2 regions of the Mesorhizobium sp. CC13 genome follow, and region 2 is predicted to be linked to the other one. Evidence: riboswitches for the same ligand, from Rfam matches in the RefSeq annotation. Region 2 holds a riboswitch; the other holds the start of a gene.
What was found. A riboswitch is a leader RNA that binds a small molecule or an ion and turns the genes downstream of it on or off. The one in region 2 is predicted to bind glycine.

Region 1 (13,284 bases), on a different contig from region 2:
CTGCGAGCGGCTCTATCCCGGCCACCCGATAGCTTTGTCGGCGCAGAGCCATCTCGAGAAGTTCTATTCGTCCTTCGGCTTCGCGACGGTGTCGGAGGAATATCTGGAGGACGACATCCCCCACATCGACATGCTGCGGCCCGCATCCAGCGCAATCGCCTGACGCACAGGCGGCTCATTCCAGCCAGGTCGTGTCGAAGGCTCCGGCCACGTGCAAATCCGTCGTTTCGCCACCAGTATCTGCCCTGCCTCCGCTTCGATCGTCACATCGTCCACTGTGAACAAGGCCCGCCCGACGCGGACGATGAAGATCTCCGGATACGGATGGGTATGCAGCTTCGGGCCGCCGCCGACCCTGTCTGTGATGAAGAACACGACAGAGACGTCAGCCCCGTAGGCGCCGCCTGGAATTCCCCATGCCAGGAATCGGGCTTTTCGGCCCATTGTTCGCGATTGATCAGATGTGCCATGGTCGGCCTCCATTCGACGCGCCCGACCATAACCAAAGACGCCTTTTCCCGGAACCGTGCCTGAAATGACCGACAACAAGCCCATCATCTACGTCGACGCCGACGCCTGCCCCGTGAAGGACGAGGTGGTGAAGGTCGGCGAACGGCTGGACCTTGTCGTCACCTTCGTTTCCAACGGCGGTCTGAGGCCATCGCGCGATCCGATGATCCGTAACGTCGTGGTGTCCAAGGGAGCCGATGCCGCCGACGACTGGATCGTCGAAAACGCCAGGGCCAACGACATCGTCGTCACGGCCGACATCCCGCTCGCCGCACGCACCGTCGCCCTCGGCGCCCATGTGCTGGGCCCGACCGGCAGACCGTTCACGCCGGAGACCATCGGCATGGCGGTGGCGATGCGCGACCTCAAGCAGCACCTGCGCGAAACCGGCGAGAGCAAGGGCTACAATGCCGGCTTCACGCCGCAGGACCGCTCGCGCTTCCTCGGCGCGCTCGACCAGACGGCGCGGCGCGCGATCCGCGGGGCACAGGGCGGATGAAGCCGTTCGGGCGCCATTTCGTCTTCAAGGTCAGCGCCGCGATCGGCCTGGCGGCACTTGCGGTCGCATGGGCGCTCGATCAGCCGCTGGCCTTCGCCATCGGCGCGAATGCCTTCTTCATCGTCTATGTCGCCTTGGTGCTGCGCGAGATGCCGGCGTTGAGCGCCGACTATCTCAGCCGGCGCGCCCAGGAGACCGACGAGCCCGTCGCAATCATCTTCCTGGTCACCGTCGCCATCATCGGCGCCGCGGTCGGCTCGCTTTTCATGCTGATCAACGGCCGCGAGGCCGCGGGCGCGATCCCGCTGGCCTTCTCGCTGCTGTCGCTGCCGCTGGGCTGGTTCACCCTCCACGCCATGACGGCGCTGCACTATGCCAATCTTTTCTGGAAAGGGGACGGCAGCGGTGAAACGGATTCCGCTCCCGGCCATAAGCCTTTGGGCGGATTGATCTTTCCCGAAACGGGCCGGCCCTGCGGCTGGGACTTTCTCTACTTCTCCGTGGTCATCGGCATGACCGCCCAGACGGCCGACACCAACGTCACTTCGACGCCGATGCGCCGGGCGGTCCTGGTCCATTCCATCGTGTCGTTCTTCTTCAACACCATCATCGTCGCGGCTGCCGTCAATCTCGTGGTGTCGCTCGCCAACTGAGCGGCTTCACGCCCATTTCATCGCAGCCTCGAAACCTCCGGCGACCACCGCCCGTAGCTTGGCCAGCATCATCGCAACGCCGCCCCCCTTCGGCGAGACAATGAGAGGCCGGTGGCATGAACGGGCAAGCAGACGACGTAATCGGCGAGACCTCTACGCGCGGCGAGCTGGTCTATCGCCAGACGCGTTGGACGCGCGCCACCCATTGGGTCTGGGCCCTCAGCCTGTTCTTCCTGCTGCTCAGCGGCCTGCAGATCTTCAACGCCCACCCGGCGCTCTACATCGGCCAGCAATCGGGCTTCCAGTTCGACAATAGCGTCTTGACCATCGGTTCCGACTATTATCAAGCCAAACCAATCGGTTACACCGAGATATTCGGACAGAGATTCACCACCACGGGGGTGTTCGGGCTGTCGGGGCCCGAGGACAATCTGCGCGCCCGCGCCTTTCCGTCCTGGGCCACGATCCCGTCGGGCCAGGATCTCGCCACCGGCCGCGTCGTCCACTTCTTCTTCGCCTGGCTGCTGACCGCGACGCTTGCCGCCTGGCTCGCCGCCAGCCTGTGGAACGGCCACCTGCGCCGCGACCTCGCCCCCACGACCGACGATCTCAGGAGGCTGCCGCGCGACATAGCCGATCACGCAAGGCTGAAGTTCCATCACGGCCGCGACTACAACACGCTCCAGAAGCTCGCCTATGGGGGCGTGCTGTTCGTTCTCCTGCCGCTGATGATCGTCACCGGGCTAGCCATGTCCCCGAGCATGAACGCCGCTGTGCCGTTCCTGACCGACATGCTGGGCGGCCGGCAGACGGCGCGCACCATCCACTTCGCCACCATGCTGCTGCTGGTCGCCTTCTTCATCGTCCACATGCTGATGATCCTCGCCGCCGGACCGATCAACGAACTGCGTTCGATCGTCACCGGCTGGTATCGCGCCGACCCGCCGAAACCCGAGGCAAACGCCTCCGACAGGAGCGCCTGACATGCCGAAGTTCCAGCTCGCCCGCCGACGCTTCCTGACCGCCGCCTCGCTCGGCCTGTCCGGTCTTGCCCTCTCCGGCTGCGACGCCTTCGACTTCCTCCAGGATCGCGACAATGGCGTCCGCAACTTCCTCGAAGGCACCAACGACCTCACCTACCGCGCGCAACGGCTGCTCGCGGGCCGCGACAGCCTGGCCCAGGAGTATTCCGAGGCCGACATCCGACAGCCGCAGCGCCCAAACGGCGTCACCGCGCCCGACGACGAGACCTACAAGGCGCTGCTCGCCAACGACTTCGCCGACTGGCGGCTGGAAGTGACGGGCCTGGTCGAAAGGCCGCTGTCGCTGACCAGGCAACAGTTGATGAACATGCCGGCGCGCACCCAGATCACCCGCCACGACTGCGTCGAGGGCTGGAGCTGCATCGCCAAATGGACCGGCGTGCCGCTGGCGCTGGTACTCGACGCGGCAGTCGTGAAGCCAACCGCGCGCTATGTCGTGTTCCACTGCCTCGACACCATCGAGAACAGCCTCTCCGGCGAGGTCAAATATTACGGCTCGATCGACCTGATCGACGCCCGCCACCCGCAGACGATCCTGGCCTACGCGGTCAACGGCAAACCGCTGCCAGTCGAGAACGGCGCCCCGCTCCGCGCCCGCGTCGAGCGCCAGCTCGGCTACAAGATGCCGAAATATCTCAAGGGCATCGAGCTGGTCGACAGCTTCGCCGCCATGGGCCTCGGCAAGGGCGGCTACTGGGAGGATCGCGGCTACGACTGGTATGGCGGCATCTGATTCGTCAGCATGGACTACCCGAACGGGTAGACCATGCACCGTTCGGTCAGGTGAATAAGCACTGCGCGGACAGGTGACAAAGTGTCGTCGTTGGGATATTGACGACTCGTCTGGGGCCTTTGCGGGCTCCACCTGTTTGCGGGAGAGAGCAGCGAAAGCTGACGCCGAAGGGGAAATCGCCCGAAATCTCTCAGGCAAAAGAACCGTAAACGGGAAGGACACTCTGGAAAGTCGGGACTTCGATCCCGCGCCGAAGGTGTAAGCGCTGCCGACAGAGTTCCGGGGCGCGAGTCTCTCAGGCTTCAGACAGAGGGGCACGGAATGGCTGCCACAAGCGGCTGGTAACGTGCGACTCTGGAGGAGCCATGACTGGCGACACGACACTTCATCTGCCACTCGAAGACCTGCATGCAGCAGCTGGAGCGCGTTTCGGCGCGTTTGCCGGCTGGCATATGCCGCTGACCTATCCCGCCGGAGTGATGAAGGAGCATCTTCACACCCGCGAGCATGTCGGCCTGTTCGACATCTCCCACATGAAGCTGTTCCTGGTCACCGGACCGGGCGCGGCGGACCTTATCAATCGCGCCTGCCCGCTCGATGCCCGCGCGCTCGAGCTCCGTCAGTCGAAGTACACCTTCTTCCTGACCGGAATGGCCGGCATCATCGACGACCTGATCATCACCCGGCTCGGCGACGAGCGCTTCATGGTGGTGGCCAATGCCGGCAACGCCGCGACCGACGAGGCGCATCTGCGGGCACTGGCCGAGGACTACGACGCAAAGATCGAGCCGCTCGACCGCGTGTTCCTGGCGATCCAGGGGCCGGAAGCGGCTGCCGTCCTGGCCAAGGCCGGCATCGCCACCGACGATCTGTTCTTCATGCAGGGCTTCGAGCCGCGCGCCAACTGGTTCATGAGCCGCTCGGGCTATACCGGCGAGGACGGTTTCGAGATCGGCCTGCCGGAGGCCGATGCCCGCGATCTCGTCGGCAAGCTGCTTGCCGACGAACGCGCCATGTGGATCGGGCTCGCCGCGCGCGACAGCCTGCGCCTCGAGGCCGGCCTCTGCCTGCACGGCAACGACATCACCCCCGACAACGACCCGGCCAGCGCCGGCCTGATGTGGGCGATCCCCAAGGATCTGCGTGCGGAAGGCAAGTTCATCGGCCGCGCTGCACTGGCAAGGATCCTCGCCGGGGGCCCGGCGCAGAAGCGCGTCGGCCTGAAGCCCGAAGGCCGCCAGCCGGTGCGCTCCGGCGCCGAACTCCTCGACGCCGACGGCAAGCCCGCCGGCCGTGTCACGTCCGGCGGCTTCGGCCCGTCGGCCGGCTTCCCTGTCGCCATGGGCTACGTCTCTGCCCCGCTGGCCAAGGCAGGCACCCGCCTCTTCGCAGACGTGCGCGGTACCAAGGTGCCCGTCGACGTCCACGCCCTTCCCTTCACGCAGCATCGCTACCGCAAAGGATGATTTCCATGACCAAGACCTATTTCACCGAAGACCACGAGTGGATCCGCGTCGAAGGCGACATCGCCACCGTCGGCATCACCGATTACGCCCAGGAACAGCTCGGCGACCTGGTGTTCGTCGAACTGCCGGAAGCCGGCCGCAAGCTCGCCAAGGGCGACGTCGCGGTGGTCGTCGAATCCGTCAAGGCCGCGTCCGACGTCTACGCTCCGGTCGACGGCGACATCACCGAGGCCAACGGCGCGCTGTCGAGCGACCCGGCGCTGGTCAACAACTCGGCCACCGGCGACGGCTGGCTCTGGAAGATGAAGCTGGCGAACGCTTCCCAGCTCGATGGCCTCATGGACGAGGCCGGCTACAAGGCCCATATCGGTTGACAGGACCACTGAGATGACCACTGCACCCTATCCTTTCTCGGCCCGCCACATCGGGCCCGGCGCGGGCGATACCCGCGCCATGCTCGCCGCGATCGGCGTGCCTTCGGTGGAAACGCTGATCTCCCAGGCCGTGCCGAAGTCGATCCGCCTCGATCGCGCGCTCAACCTCCCTGCCCCTGCGACCGAGCATGAGGCGCTTGACGAACTCGGCGAGAAGATGGGCCGCAACAAGGTGCTGAAGAGCTTCATCGGCGCGGGCTATCACGGCGTCAGCGTGCCGCCTGTCATCCAGCGCAACCTGTTCGAGAACCCGGCCTGGTACACCGCCTACACGCCCTACCAGGCCGAAATCAGCCAGGGCCGCCTGGAGCTGCTGTTCCACTTCCAGACGCTGGTAGCCGAACTCACCGGCCTGCCGGTGGCGTCCGCCTCGCTGCTCGACGAGGCGACCGCAGTCGCCGAAGCCGTCGGCATCGCACTTCGCCACCACCGCGACAAGCGCAGCCGCGTCGCCCTTGCCGGCACCCCGCATCCGCAGACGCTCGACGTCGTGCGCACCCGCGCCGAGCCGCTGGGCACCGAGATCGACGGCGAGACCATCGACGACAACACCGCCGCCCTGATCGTCTCCTGGCCCGACACCAACGGCGTCTATGGCGACCACAAGGCGGCCATCGAAAAGGCCAAGGCCGTCGGCGCCATCGTCATCTTCGCTTCCGATCCGCTCAGCCTGACCGTCACCGACGCGCCCGCCAGCCTCGGCGCCGACATTGCCGTCGGATCGATGCAGCGCTTCGGCGTGCCGATGGGCTTCGGCGGCCCGCACGCCGCCTATTGCGCCGTCTCCGACAAGCTGACCCGCCTGATGCCGGGCCGCCTCGTCGGCCAGTCGGTCGACAGCAAGGGCCGTCCCGGCTATCGCCTAGCGCTGCAGACGCGCGAACAGCACATCCGCCGCGACAAGGCGACGTCGAACATCTGCACGGCCCAGGCACTGCTCGCCAACATGGCTGCGTCCTTCGCCATCTGGCACGGCCCGGCCGGCCTGCAGGCGATCGCCGAGCGCGTCCATGGTCTTGCCGCCCGCCTGGCGGAAGGCCTGAAGGCCGCCGGCGTGACCGTCTCGGGCACCCAGCGCTTCGACACCGTGACGGTTGAAGCCAAGGGCAAGGCCGAGGCAATCGCCACCGAGGCTGAGAAGATCGGGCGGCTGCTGCGCGTCATCGACGCCGACCGCGTGTCGGTTTCGTTTGACGAGACCTCCAGCGAGGCCGATCTCGAGGCCGTTGCCGCCCTGTTCGGTGCGACGGCTCCGAAGGAAGCCAAGCGCGCCCTGCCCGGCAATCCGCGCGGCAAGGACTTCCTGACCCAGCCGGTGTTCCACGAGAACCGCTCGGAAACGGAAATGATGCGCTTCCTGCGCCGGCTCGCAGACAAGGATCTGGCGCTCGACCGCGCCATGATCCCGCTCGGCTCCTGCACCATGAAGCTCAATGCCGCGGCTGAGATGATGCCGGTCAGCTGGCCGACGGTCGCGAACCTGCATCCCTTCGCGCCGACCAGCCATTCGCTCGGCTATCGCGCGATGACCGACGACCTCGAGGCATGGCTGTGCGAGATCACCGGCTTCGACGCGGTCAGCCTGCAGCCCAACGCCGGCAGCCAGGGTGAATATGCCGGCCTGCTGGCCATCCGCCGCTACCACCATTCGCGTGGCGAGACGCAGCGCAACATCTGCCTGATCCCGTCCTCGGCGCATGGCACCAACCCGGCAAGTGCCGCCATGGCCGGCATGGAAGTGGTCGTCGTGCACTGCCTCGACGACGGCGACATCGACGTCACCGACCTGAAGGTGAAGGCCGAGCAGCACGCCGACAAGCTCGCGGCGCTGATGTTCACCTATCCGTCGACGCATGGCGTGTTCGAGGAAGGCGCGCGCGACATCTGCGAGATCGTGCATGCGCATGGCGGCCAGGTCTATTTCGACGGCGCCAACCTGAACGCCATGGTCGGGCTCGCCCGGCCGGCCGACATCGGCGCCGACGTCTGCCACATGAACCTGCACAAGACGTTCTGCATCCCGCATGGCGGCGGCGGTCCCGGCGTCGGGCCGATCGGCGTCAAGGCGCATCTCGCGCCCTTCGTGCCGGGCCATGTCGAGGCCGGCAGCAGCCACGCCGTCTCGGCGGCCCCCTTCGGCAGCGCCTCGATCCTGCCGATCACCTGGATGTACATCCGGATGATGGGCGCGTCGGGCCTCAAGCAGGCCACCGAGCAGGCGATCCTCAACGCCAACTACATCGCGACCAGGCTCGAGGCGCACTATCCGGTGCTGTTCAAGGGCAGGAACGGCCGCGTGGCGCATGAGTGCATCCTCGACACGCGCGTGCTCAAGGAACGCGCCGGCATCACCGTCGAGGACGTCGCCAAGCGCCTGGTCGACTATGGCTTCCACGCCCCGACCATGTCGTGGCCGGTTGCCGGCACGCTGATGGTCGAACCGACCGAATCCGAGCCGAAGCGCGAGATCGACCGCTTCTGCGAGGCCATGGCGGCGATCGCGGCCGAGGCCGCAAAGGTCGAGAAGGGCGAATGGCCGAAGGACGACAATCCGCTGGTCAATGCCCCGCACACGACGACCGAGACGCTTGCGGGCGAGTGGAAGCATCCCTACTCGCGCCTCGAGGCGGCCTATCCGGGCGGCGATCCCGATACCGTTGCCAAGTACTGGCCGCCGGTGTCGCGCATCGACAACGTCGCCGGCGACCGCAACCTGGTCTGCTCGTGCCCGCCGCTGACCGAGTATCTCGGCGCAGCCGAGTAAGCCTGAGGGCAGATGACTTCATCGGCGGCGCACCTCACGGGCGCCGCCGATTTGATTTTCTCGGCAGCGTGCGGGAGCCGCCAAGGTCTACGCGAAGAGCAATTCGGGTTCGCGGACCCTCTCGTCGCCCGCTGCCTCTGCGGTGGCAACCCGGTTCCGCCCTGCCCGCTTGGCGGCATAAAGGGCCGCGTCGGCGCCGATCAGCATCTGTTCGAGCGTCGTCGCATGCTCGTCGCCGAAGCAGATGCCGACGCTGACCGTGCTGCGCAGCGGCCCGAGCTTGGTGACCACGATCTCCGCGCCAAAGGCAGCGCCGATCGTGCGCAGGATCTCATGCGCCTTGAGCGGGGGAATGCCGGGCATGACGACGGCAAACTCCTCGCCGCCCAACCGAAAGCCCTCGACGCCATCCCGGGCGTGTTTCCTGACCACGTCGGCGAAACGCTGCAGGACCGTATCGCCGACAGCGTGACCGAACAGGTCGTTCGTCCGCTTGAAATGATCGAGGTCGAACATGGCGAGTGCCATCCCGGAACCGAAGTGCGTGTTGCCATGGAACATCGTCAGCGCCCGGCGGTTCAGCAGCCCGGTCAGCGGATCGGTCAACGTCTGCGCCGTCAATTGCCGCTGGGTGCGGAGATGATGCAGCGAGATGGTCAGCGCCCCAAGCGCGGTCATGCAGGCGACCACGACTGCGGTGTTCAAGTCTTCGGCCCAATTCCTGGGAACGGTGCCCAGCGACCACTGCCCGTTGGCCACCAGAACCAAGGCGCAGAGCGCAAAGGAGATTGCCGCACTGCCCGAAAGCAAGGTGACCGCGGCCAGGATGCGCCGGTCATACTCGCCGGCCGCCCAGAACATGGAAGCGATCACCACCAGCAGCGCCGTGACGGTGGAATAGGCGAGCACGAAGCCCAGCCCATCGTAGCCTCCGGCCGTCACCGCCATGATCAGCACGGTCACCGCCAGCACGGGCGCCGCGGCCACCCTGTGCCAGCTACGATCGAGATACTGCGCCGTCGAGCACAGGATGACGAAGAAGCCCGCAACCAGCAGCGTCAAGGTCAGTTGACCGAGCCATGGCGAGGCGTTGCGGCCATATTGCCAAAATGCGATGACATGGAGGACGAGAAGTAGTATCCCCGCCGCCATCGTGACGACGAAACGGGCCTGGCGCGCGGTCAGCCAGATGGCAAGCAGCGTTCCGCTCAGACATGCGCCGGACAGGGCCGTCGCGAGCAAAAGGGAACCGAAGTCGAGCACGGGGGCCCCGCTTTCCTGATTGTCCGATTGTTCGGGCAGCAGTTATCGAGCGTTTTGCCCTTGGGGCAACCGCATAAGGCTGCATCCATCATCGCCGCACAGGGGCGAGTTCGGATAGCGTTTACAAATCGTTGCGCTCGACGTGCCCGATGCGGCATATCGGGCGCGGTGCACGAACAGAACCGGAACTGTTGCCGGACCGGCAAAACTGGCAAACTCGACAAAGTGATTCGCAGCGCGGAAAAACCGTATTGAGCATGGACGACAACAGCGACCTTTTCGGCAATCTCGACAAGCAGCCCGCCCGCCCCGCCCCCCGTCCTGCCGACCCGCTGGTCCAGGCCGCGGCTGCAGCCAAGCGTCCTGCGCCGGCGAAGGATGGAAGCGAGGGCTACAGCGCTGCCGACATCGAGGTCCTGGAGGGGCTCGAGCCCGTTCGGCGTCGTCCGGGCATGTATATCGGCGGCACCGACGAGAAGGCGCTGCACCACCTCTTCGCCGAAGTCATCGACAACTCGATGGACGAGGCGGTGGCAGGACACGCGACCTTCATCGACGTCGAGCTCGACGCCGAAGGGTTCCTGACCGTCACCGACAACGGCCGCGGCATCCCCGTCGATCCGCACCCCAAGTTCAAGAACAAGTCGGCCCTCGAAGTCATCATGACGACGCTGCATGCCGGCGGCAAGTTCGACTCCAAGGTCTACGAGACCTCGGGCGGCCTGCATGGCGTCGGCGTGTCGGTGGTCAATGCGCTGTCGGACCAGCTCGAGGTCGAGGTGGCGCGCGGACGCCAGCTCTTCCGCCAGCGCTTCTCGCGCGGCATCCCCCAGGGCGGGCTCGAAAGCCTCGGCGACGTGCACAACCGGCGCGGCACCAAAGTGCGCTTCCATCCCGATCCCGACATCTTCGGCAAGGGCGCGCATTTCCTGCCGGCCCGCATCTACAGGATGGCGCGGTCCAAGGCCTATCTGTTCGGCGGCGTCGAAATCCGCTGGAGCTGCGACCCCTCGCTCATCAAGGAGAAGGACGAAACGCCGGTCAAGGCCGTCTTCCACTTCCCCGGCGGGCTCGGCGACTATCTCAAGGCCTCGCTCGGCGACGAGATGCAGGTCACGCGCGAGATATTCGCCGGCAAGAGCGAGAAGCAGGGCGGCCACGGCTCGCTCGAATGGGCCGTCACCTGGTACGGCGGCGACGGCTTCATCAACTCCTACTGCAACACCATCCCGACCGGCGACGGCGGCACCCACGAGATGGGTTTTCGCAACGTTCTGACCAGGGGCCTGCGCGCCTATGCCGACCTCATCGGCAACAAGCGCGCCTCGATCGTCACCTCTGAGGACGTGATGATCTCGGCCGCCGGCATGCTGTCGGTGTTCATCCGCGAGCCCGAATTCGTCGGCCAGACCAAGGACAAGCTGGCGACCGTCGAGGCCATGCGCATCGTCGAGACGGCGCTCCGCGATCCGTTCGACCATTGGCTTGCCGACAACCCGCAGGAAGCGTCCAAGCTGCTCGACTGGGTGATCGCGCGCGCCGACGAGCGCGTACGCCGCCGCCAGGAAAAGGAAGTGTCGCGCAAGAGCGCGGTGCGCAAGCTGCGCCTGCCCGGCAAGCTGGCCGACTGCACCCAGAATGCGGCCGCCGGCGCCGAACTGTTCATCGTCGAGGGCGACTCGGCAGGCGGCTCGGCCAAGCAGGCGCGCGACCGCTCGATGCAGGCGATCCTGCCGCTGCGCGGCAAGATCCTCAACGTTGCCAGCGCCGGTAACGACAAGCTGGCGTCGAACCAACTGATCGGCGACCTGATCCAGGCGCTCGGCTGCGGCACGCGGTCGAAATACCGCGAAGAGGACCTTCGCTACGACCGCGTCATCATCATGACCGACGCCGACGTCGACGGCGCCCACATCGCCTCGCTGCTCATCACCTTCTTCTACCAGGAGATGCCGCAGCTCGTCCGCGGCGGCCACCTCTACATGGCGGTGCCGCCGCTCTATTCCATCCGCCAGGGCGGCAAGGTGGCCTATGCCCGCAACGACGCCCACAAGGACGAGTTGCTGCGCACCGAGTTCACCGGCCGCGGCAAGATAGAGATCGGGCGCTTCAAGGGCCTGGGCGAGATGATGGCCTCGCAGCTCAAGGAAACGACGATGGACCCGAAGAAGCGCACGCTGCTGCGCGTCGAGGTCATCGACGACGAGGAAGAGACGAAGGTTGCCGTCGACTCGCTGATGGGAACCAAGCCGGAATCCCGCTTCCGCTTCATCCAGGAACGTGCCGAGTTCGCCCAGTCTGAAGCGCTGGACATCTAGCCAAGAACGGCGGATCCCTGCGTCTAGGCCGCGGCGATCGCCAAGGCATGGCCGCGGGCATTCTCGCGCAGGGCGTCGAGGTGGATGGACTTCACCAGGCCAGCCAGCTCGCCTTCCGCAGACTGCCCGCCAAGTTCCTTGAGCATCAGCCAGCTGACTTCCTGGGCGCCGGCGACCCGGCGTCCGTTTGCCACTTCGCGCCAGACCTTGAGCGCGCGCAGGATGATGGCGTGGGTTGCATCGGCCAATCCGGCCGCCCGCAACAGCGCGGCCACCGCCAGGTCCTGGCCGGTCGCAAGCAGCGCCCTCACCCGCTGCTGGTCGCGGCCGGTCAGCACAACGAGCGCCGCCCCGAAGAAATCCACCTTGCCGTGGGCAAGGACGCGAATGATGAAGCTCGTCGTCAGGTCGCCGCGCAGCCTGAGATGCTCGACCAGCGCCACATGCTCTTCTGCACGCGTCGCCTCGACGATACCAAGGGAAGCCTTGACGCAGGCCTCGCGCGTGACGCGCTCCGCCCGGGCTGCACCGATCGACGCCATGACGAGCGGCGAGGCCTTCAGCGCCTCGCCCAGCCTGACCAGCAGCAGGTGGCGGCAGTCGGAAGGCAGGCGCGGGTCGGCGGCCAGCGCCTCGCGTAGCCGCGCGTCATGGCCGTGACGCTCGGCCATCCGCCGGAAGCTCAGAGCCGCGATGTCGGCCCCATAGTTGCCGACGAGCACCGCGCAGGCTTCGACCTCGCCAACTTCGGCCAGAGCCGCGGCAAGCGCCATGGACACCGCTGGACGATCGGCGACGATCTTCTGAACGGCGACCGGGCCAGACGCCACGCGGTCGATCAGATCCGCGTCCGTGAGCAAGGGCGAACGCGCCAGCACGAGCGCTGCGACTTCCGGTTGGTCCGAGGCCAATGCGGCAATCACCTGGATCGGCGCGTTCATGCTCATCGACATCGCTTCCGCCAAGGCCTGTCGCACCTTGGGCGAAGGGTCGTCGAGCAGGAAAGTCAGGGCTGCCTCGGCAGCACAGCGGTCCTCGAAGGGCAGCTCCCGGGTGACATAGGCCGTCGCGAGCGCTGCGGCCGCCGCCGCGCGCTCATCCACCCTCGCAGTCTCGATCCACCTGAGGAAATGCGAGACAACCATACGCCTTCGTCCCCGGCAATTTGCGCCAAACCCCATGAATTACTCTAGAAGGAAATGGTTTACGAACGGTTCACCATATCCGTTAACCCGCTTGCCCCCGTTGCGGGCAACGCCTATCAACCTCGGACAACCGGAGGGAAAAGCGGATGGCCGGACTTCATCTCGAGGAATTCGTGGTCGGCCAGGTGATCCGCCATCAGCTCACCAAGTCGGTCACCGAGAGCGACAACATGCTGTTCTCGACAATGACGCTCAACCCCCAGCCGCTGCACATCGATTTCGACTTCGCCGCCAGGAGCGAATGGGGCAAGCCGCTGGTCAACTCGCTGTTCACGCTCGGCCTGATGATCGGCATTTCGGTGCACGACACCACGCTCGGCACCACCATCGGCAATCTCGGCATGACCGAGACCGTCTTCCCGCACCCGGTCTTCCACGGCGACACCATCCGCGTCG
Region 2 (8,291 bases):
CCTCGCAGTCCTGGATGGTGGTCAAAGCCGATTCCACGATCATGTCGGCGATGCCGGCAGGATCGGTCTTGCCGATGGCGCTGTCGCGGTTCACCACCACCTCGACATGCAGGCCGTTCTTGACCAGCAGCACCGCGTCGGGGTTCTTGGCCTCGCCACGATAGCCCGCGAACTGTTTTGCATCGCGCAGCGACACCGAGCCGGAAGCGGTGGCAAGCTTCAGCGCCCCGCCCTCGACCGAAAGCCCGGTCACATCGCTCCAGCCGCCCTTTTCCAGAGGCGAAGACTCGTCCAGGAACGCCTTGGCCCAGGCGATGACCTTTGCGCCGCGCTTGGGGTTGTAGCCCTTGCCTTTCTCGGCACCGTCGGCGTCGGAGATGGCATCGGTGCCGTAGAGGGCATCGTAGAGCGAACCCCAGCGCGCGTTGGCGGCGTTCAGCGCGTAACGCGCGTTCATGACCGGCACCACCAGCTGCGGGCCGGCGACGGTGGCGATCTCGGGATCGACGTTGTCGGTCGTCACCGCAAAGGCAGGGCCTTCCGGCACGAGATAGCCGATGTCGGACAAGAACGCCTTGTAGGCGGCCATGTCGTGCGGCGCGCCGTGCTTGCGATACCAGGCGTCGAGCTTCAGCTGGAAGTCGTCGCGCTTTTCCAGGAGCGCCCGGTTCTTCGGCGCCAAGTCGTGCACGATATCGGCAAAGCCGGACCAGAATTTCTCCGCATCCACTCCGGTCCCGGGCATGGCCTCAGACACGACGAAGTCGTGCAGCTCGCGCGATATCGAAAGGCCAAACAGCGAAATCCTGCCGTCGATACGGTTCATCATGTTCATCGTCATAGCTCCCGGTCAGGCCGCGATCGCGGTGTCGGTGCGGAACTCGCCCGAGATCGTTTCGGCGACCATCTGGGCGGTTGCGGCCGACAGGGTCCAGCCGAGATGGCCGTGGCCGGTGTTGTAGAACACGCCTTGCTGGCGGCCCTTGCCGACCCTCGGCATCATGTTGGGCATCATCGGCCGGAGACCGGCCCAGGGCACGACGCGGTTGGTGTCGACATCGGGGAACAGCATGCGCGTCCAGTCGACCAGCGGCCTGACGCGATCGTCGCGGATGTCGCGGTTCATGCCGTTGAACTCGGCGGTGCCGGCAACGCGGAAACGCCCCGCGCCCAGGCGGCTGGTGACGATCTTGGCGCGGTCGTCGAGCAGGCTGACCCAGGGTGCGGCGTTCTGGCTGAGCTCGTCGTCGAGATGCACCGTGATCGAGTAGCCCTTGACCGGATAGACATTGACCCGGTCGCCCAGCATGGCGGCAAAGCGGCGGCTGGCGGCACCGGCGCAGACGACGATGCCGTCGGCCTCGACGATCCTGTAATCCGGCTGGCCGTCGGCGCCATCGGTCGTATAGCCGATGCAAAACACGCCATCGCGGGCGATGCGGTCGACATTGGCGTCGAAGACGAAGCGCGCGCCGCGCCGCTCGCAGGCTTTCGCCAGCCCGAAGGTGAACTTGTGGATGTCGCCGGTCGAATCCGACGGGGTGTAGAACCCACCATGGAAATCGCCATGCAGCGTCGGCTCGATCGACTTCACTTCTTCTGCCGTCACCGGCCGGCGGTCGAGGCCGCCCTCGACCAGCATCGCATTGACCTTCAACGCATGCTGGAAGCTCGGCTTGTCCCAGTAGAAATGCAGGATGCCGCGACGAACATGGTCGAAGTCGATGTTCTCGCGCTCGGCGATGGCAAACAGGTGCTTGCGCGCCGCAATCGCCAGCCGCGTCGTCTCAACGGTATTGTCGCGATAATTTGCGATGTTGGAAACGAACTCGGCCAGCCAGGCATATTTGTGCCAGGTCGGCCTGGGGTTCATCAGAAGCGGCGCATCGCTGCGCAGCATCCACTTGATGCCCTTGAGCAGGGTCGACCAGTGGTTCCACACCTCGGCATTGCTGGCCGACAGCTGGCCGCCATTGGCGAATGACGTCTCCATCGCGGCGTAACGCTGGCGGTCGATGACGGTCACGGAATAGCCGCGCTCAAGCAGCGCATAGGCGGTGGTTACGCCGGTGATACCGGCGCCGATAACGGCAATATGGGGCATTTCTCTCTCCGCGAACAAGGTTGGGAGCGGGCCGAAACCCGCCGTTTTTCCCCAATCTGTCGCTGTACCTGAGAGCTTAACCGCGATGGCGCGGCTTTCCCCTTCGGTGGACGCTCGAGGCGCCTCTCTCCAGATCGTTCAGCTGCATGGTCACTGTTGCCTGAGAGTTTCCTGGGGGGTTGCTCCGTCGGCGTCGGCCGGTGTCGTCTCGCAGCGGCCGATCTCTCCCATGCAGCCTCTTGAACGCATTGCTTCTACAGGCTGGAATGCGCTTCCGCAACGGCAGTCGCGGAAGCGCCTGATGTCAGTTTCCTTCGTCGTACAGCGTCGTGGTCGTCTCGACGCCATGCTCGTGCAGGCCGGCGCGCACCACGGCGGCAGCCGCCAGTTCGCGGGCCTTGCGGCGGATGGAGGGCTCGTCGACGCCCTGCACCTTGCCGTCGGCATAAACCGCCTTGCCGTCGACCCAGGTCTGGGTGATCGACGCTGTCGAAGCCGAGAACACCAGCGCCTGCAGCGGATCGTAGAACGGTGTCCACTCGACATGGTCGAGGTCGAACAGGATGAAGTCGGCCTTCTTGCCGATCTCCAGCGAGCCGATCTCGTCGTCCCACATCAGGGCGCGAGCACCTTCGATGGTGGCGGCGCGCAGCGCCTGGCGCGCCGTGAATACGTCGGGCTGCATGCGGGCGTCCTTGAACATGCCGGCGACGACCAGCATCTGCCGCATCAGGTTCATGTTGCCTGCGGCCGACACGCCGTCGGTGCCGAGGCCGACCTTGACGCCGGCCTTGACCATCTCGGGGTACTTGCCGATCGATGTCGCGCCCTTGCCGAGCTTGAACGACGAGCATGGGCAGAAGGCGACGCTGGCGCCGCGCTCGGCCAGCAGCTTGACTTCCTCGTCCGACACGGCGGCACCGTGGGCGATGACCAGGTTCTTGCGGATACCGCCGGCCTTGTCGACGCGGGTGATCGGCCAGCAGCCGTACTTGCTCTCGCAGACCTTGGCTTCCTCGATCGAGGTCGCCAGGTGATAGGTCGTGCCGACGCCGAGCTTCTCGGCGAGCGCGACCGCGCCGACATGCAGTTCGAGGCTGCAGGGTTCCTTGCCCTCGATGTTGACCCAGCAGCGGGCGCGGCCGTCGAGCGTGTTGTTGTAGCGCAGCACGTTTTCCTCGAGCACCTTCAGCGCCGACTGCGCGTCGGGGAAGAAGTGATGCTCGGCCATCTCCTCGGTCCAGCCGCGCGGCAGCTCGGCCGGGCGGTTGTCGGCGGCATGGCGGCCGGTGACGCCGCGGATGCCGGTCTTGTCCATGGCGCGGATGACGATGCCGGGATCGTATTGCGAGCCCATATCGAGGAAGCAGGTGGTGCCGCAGCGAAGCATCTCGGTGATGCCGAGCAGCGCACCCCAATATTCGTCTTCCTCGGTGATGTGGGCGTAGAAGGGCTTGGCCCAGTGGAACACCCAGGCGCGGGTGTTGAGATTATCGGGGAAGACCGCGCGCGACAGCGTCTCGGACAGATGCACATGGCTGTCGACGAAGCCCGGGCAGATGCCCAGCATCTTGCCGTCGATCACCTGGTCGAAGCTCTTGCCCTTGTGGCGCGCCGCCACCTCGTCGGCCTGGCCGATATCGGCGATGCGGCCGTTTTCGACCACCACGCTGGCGTTACGCAGCACCGTGTCGTTCTTGTCGACGGTAAAAGCGAAGTTCAGATTTTCGATCAGCGTGCGCATGCGGCTCCACCCAATTCCTTACCCACGGACCCTCCAGATCGCGTCGCCGGTCCGTGACGGCGAGCGCTGTGGCGAGCATTTCAGCGTTCTTTCAGACCGCGAAAATGCTCGCTTTAGCCTGCAGGCAATTCCAGACGGAAAACCGCGTCACACTTTTCCTGGAATTGCCCTGACGGCCGGGGCCAACAACCACCCGGACCGTCGTTTCGCAAGTCGCGACCTCTTAGGCCACGGCCTTGACCTTGCCGCCCTGCTTGGCGGTGCCGCACAGGATCAGCTTATCGGTGTCGGCATAGTCGGACAGGAGTTCCGAGCCCTTCGACGTCACCAGCAGCATGTCCTTGTTCTGCATGCCGTAGCCATAGCCGGTGTCGTAGCAGAGCGGCTCGAAGCCGAGCACCATGTTCTCTTCCAGCGGCGCGTCGCTGCCCGGCTTGCCCAGCACCGGCGTCAGGCCGAGATAGGGATCCTCGTGCAGGTGCAGTCCGATGCCGTGGCCGACAAACGAGATCGGCGGCAGGTTGAGCTTGGCGAGCTTGGCGATGAAGGCATCGTAGATCTCGCGGCAGCTGGCGCCCGGCTTCACCTTCTCCATGATCTCATATTTGCACTCGACCAGGTGAGCCCAGATCTTGTCGGCCATGGGCGGCGCCTCGCCGACGATGGCCGTGCGGCAGACACCGGCCTGGTAGCCGTTGATGACCGAGAAGATCTCGACGCGGCAGACGTCGCCGCGCTTCAGGATGCGGTCGGACGGACCGACATTGGGCAGCACCGAGCGCTCGCCGGTGGCGACGATCAGAAGCTTGAAGTGCTCGGCGCCGAGCGAATAGACGTTGCGGGTCAGGTGTCCGGCAATGTCCATCTCCGAATCGCCCGCGTCGACGACTGCCAGCGTATCGGTGATCGCCTGGTCGGCGATGCGCGACAGCTTGCTGAGCAGCGCGATCTCCTCGGCCGTCTTGATCTGGCGCAGCCGCGCCAGGATCGGCTCGGCATGCTCGAAGCGCGCGCCGGGCATCGCCGCGATCAGGCGGGCAAAGTCGCCGGCCGGCAGGTAATCCATTTCGAGACCGATACGCGCCTTGCCCAGACCGAGGCCGGCAAGCTGGTCGGCCAGCACAAGCATCGGATCGTCGGAGAATTCCGCCCAGATGCGGGCCGGCATGTCGGGCAGCCGGCGCTTGATGGTCGATGCCTCCATGTCGACGCCGAAGATCGCGGTGCGGCCGTCGGCGGTGACGATGGTCATCGCATGGCGGTGGCGGATCAGTGGCTGCGACGGCACGACGAAGCCAGCCGTGTAGGCGAAGTTTTCAGGCGACGAGCTGATGATGGCGTCGAGCCCGTGCTCGGCCATCGCCCTCACCTGCTTGGCTACGATTTCTGCCCGCATGATTGTTCCTCTCTCTTGGATTTCCTGGCCGGCGCTCAGTCGCGCACGCGGTATTTCTCGACCTTGGCGAGGTCGACATCGATGCCCATGCCGGGCCCTGACGGCACGACGACCGCACCGTCGACCACCTGCATCGGCTCGACCAGCAGGTCGTCCTTGTAGTAGATGCCGCCGACCTGGCCGTGCTGCGCCTCGGCCGGCGTCGAGATCGGGATGACGCAGGACAGCGTTGCCGCCGGCGAAGCGGCCGCGACCTGGACGTTGGCAAGATTGCCGATGCCAGTCTCGATCGAGCCATTGACGTTGCAGATGATGCCGGCGGCGCGGCAGACCGCGCCGACCTCCATCGCCTTGTAGAGGCCGCCGGCCTTGGTGGTGTAGATCGAGACGATCTGGATGCCGCCATTCTGGATGATCTGGACGGCATCATGCGCATTCCACGCCGACTCGTCGGCCATGACGGGCGCGTCGATGCGGCGGCCGACCTCGGCGATGCGCTCGATGCCCATCACCGGCTGCTCGACATATTTGAGCCGGTACTTTTCCATCTGGCGCACGGTCTGCACCGCCTCGCCGGGCGTCTTGTAGCCCTCGTTGGCATCGACGCAGATTTCCATTGCCTCGCCGGCTGCCTCGCGGACTGCGGCGACCATCTTGACGTCGCGGGCCGGGTCGACGCCGATCTTGACCTTGATCGTCCTGATGCCTTCGGCTGCGAGCTTGGCCGCCTCGACCTTGGCCTCCTCGATCGAGATCAGGCCGATCGAATGGGTGATGGCGACCTTGTCGCGCGCCTTGCCGCCGAGCAGCGTGTGGACGGGCACGTTCAGCCAACGGCCGGCGAGGTCGTATGCCGCGAACTCGACCGCCGCCTTGGAATAGGGATAGCCGCGGATGATGGCATCCATGCGGGCATGCAGTTCGGCGAAATTGCCGAGTTCGAGACCGATCACGGCGGGCGCCAGGTAGGTTTCGATGACGCTGCGGGTGATTATGGCGGACTCGCCGAAGTAGCGGCCGAACTCGCCACCCCAGTCCTTGAGCGCCGGCGCCTCGCCCCAGCCGACCCGGCCGTCGCTGTCGGTCATCTTGACCATGACATAGCGGCCGATGACCTCGGTCAGGCCGGCCCATTTGTGCTCGCGCCGCGTCGGCAGTTGGACAATGAGCGTTTCGATGGACTTGATGGTGGGCACGGGTGTTACCTTTTCCTTGTCACCGCCGAGGCACCGCTGTACGATGCGATCATCTAGTGTGATCACACTTTATGATCATATTTTTGGATGTCAAGCGACCCACCGAGCGAAATTTGGAAAGACGTGAGGTCGCCGGGAGCGCCGGCGGCAAACGGGAGGGAAAGATGATTGTCGAAGCGACCAACTACTTCGCCAAGGAAGGCCAAGCGGCCGAGGTTCTCGCGCAGCGCCGCAGGGCGACGGAAATCCGGCTCAAGCTCGGCCTCGAGCCCGGGCGCATCCTGGTGAGGCTGGAAGGAACCGGCCCCGACGTCCGCTGGGAATGCAGCTTCCCGTCACAAGAAGCCTACGACGCCGACCGCGCCGCACGCGCGGCCTCGCTCGACTTCGAAGCCGCCCGCAAGCAGATGCACACCCTACTCGACCGGTTCGAGCGCCATGTCAGCGTGGAGGATGGCCACTTCCCTTCGCTGTAAAGCGACCTAGGCACCGTGCCGCTGTAAAGCCACCCAACGGGGTCCTGCTCGGCCAACAGATCAGAATCGGGCCTATTCCTTCCTGGAATGCCGTTGGTCGCAGGTGCTATGCGCCAATCGTTCGCCGGACTGCTAGCGTCGCTTCACTCTCAAGTGATCGGCGTTGGCAGGATGCTCTCAGTTCACAGCCTGTTCGTCCTAAGAAGGACTGTGGTCGAATGGTTCAGTGCGTTCGCGCACGAGCGGTACCATCCCGAGAAGCACTACATGCGCGGCCCGGGGCCAGCGACGCTGCGCAAGGCGACGGCGGGCAGCGCGCCGAACCGGCCCCGCACTCACCGGCGCGACAACGCTTAGGGCTCTCCGCTTTTCCTCGAATCGCAGAAACGCTCTGGCTTCTCTAGCGGCAAACGCCGGCGGCGAGAGGGGCAGCATGCGCGGCCGCTCCGACCCTGCTTGCCTCACAGCTTGCTGGAGCAGACACCTCCGAACCGCCGGCAACTCCCACGATGACGTTCTATCCATTGTCGCGGAGAAAAGAGTCGATCTCAGCGCGGGTGGGCATAGACGGGGCGGTGCCGGGCTTTTGCACCGAAAGTGCCGCGACGGCTGCCCCGAAGCGGACGGCGTCGACCGGAGCGCGGCCCTCCGCAATCGCAACGGCGAAGCCACCGTTGAAGGCATCTCCGGCCCCGGTGGTGTCGACGACATTGTCGACGCGGAAGGCGGGGACAAGATGCGTGCCCGCCTCACCGTGCAGCAGCGCGCCCTTGGCTCCCAGGGTGATGAGTGCGTTGCGAGCCCCGCGCTCGACCAGCTTGGCTGCTGCTCGCAGGGCACCCTCATCCGTGCCGGTGTCGATCCCGCTCAATGTCGCGGCTTCGGTCTCGTTGGGTGTCACGAAGTCGCAATGGGCATAGATCGCGTTGTCCACGGGAAGCGCCGGCGCCGGATTGAGGACCGTGGTGACGCCTTGGCTTCGGGCGAGACGAAGCCCTTCGATGGCGGCATCTATCGGCTGCTCGAACTGCGTTACGAAAACCTTGGCGCCTCCGATCAACTGCTGCGCGGCGCGGACATCGGCAGGGCTCAGATTGGCTGCGGCACCGCTCTCGACAATGATGGCGTTGTCGCCCGTCTCGGAGGAGACGAAGATGAACGCGGCACCGGTCGGGGCGGCATCGTCGGTCAGCACGTGAGAAGTGTTGACGCCATCACGTGACCAGGCCTGCAGGGCCATTGTTCCAAAGGCGTCCCGTCCGATCCGTGTGATCATGGCGGCGCTCGCCCCGGCGCGCGCGGCGGCGATAACCTGATTGGAACCCTTGCCGCCCGGCCCCATGGCGAAACCCCTGCCAAGCAACGTCTCACCGAC

Region 1: linked by a shared signal. The riboswitch ahead of gcvT (glycine cleavage system aminomethyltransferase GcvT) and the one ahead of PV773_RS24985 (D-amino acid dehydrogenase) in region 2 are both predicted to bind glycine.

Annotation. Positions count from the first base shown of each region.
Region 1 is NZ_JARDJI010000007.1:192,735-206,018, reverse strand. It holds gene PV773_RS12825 (GNAT family N-acetyltransferase) at 1-163, shown strand, start outside; gene PV773_RS12820 (cupin domain-containing protein) at 64-444, opposite strand; gene PV773_RS12815 (YaiI/YqxD family protein) at 536-1,009, shown strand; gene PV773_RS12810 (DUF1345 domain-containing protein) at 1,006-1,662, shown strand; gene PV773_RS12805 (cytochrome b/b6 domain-containing protein) at 1,779-2,645, shown strand; gene PV773_RS12800 (molybdopterin-binding protein) at 2,647-3,438, shown strand; glycine riboswitch at 3,568-3,654, shown strand; gene gcvT (glycine cleavage system aminomethyltransferase GcvT) at 3,804-4,904, shown strand; gene gcvH (glycine cleavage system protein GcvH) at 4,910-5,278, shown strand; gene gcvP (aminomethyl-transferring glycine dehydrogenase) at 5,292-8,102, shown strand; gene PV773_RS12780 (GGDEF domain-containing protein) at 8,190-9,365, opposite strand; gene parE (DNA topoisomerase IV subunit B) at 9,623-11,683, shown strand; gene PV773_RS12770 (DUF2336 domain-containing protein) at 11,707-12,828, opposite strand; gene PV773_RS12765 (MaoC family dehydratase) at 12,975-13,284, shown strand, end outside.
Region 2 is NZ_JARDJI010000042.1:807-9,097, reverse strand. It holds partial or broken gene PV773_RS24990 (malate synthase G) at 1-841, opposite strand, end outside; gene PV773_RS24985 (D-amino acid dehydrogenase) at 851-2,104, opposite strand; glycine riboswitch at 2,242-2,344, opposite strand; gene PV773_RS24980 (amidohydrolase family protein) at 2,409-3,848, opposite strand; gene PV773_RS24975 (Xaa-Pro peptidase family protein) at 4,072-5,244, opposite strand; gene PV773_RS24970 (enolase C-terminal domain-like protein) at 5,280-6,440, opposite strand; gene PV773_RS24965 (hypothetical protein) at 6,605-6,916, shown strand; gene rbsK (ribokinase) at 7,434-8,291, opposite strand, start outside.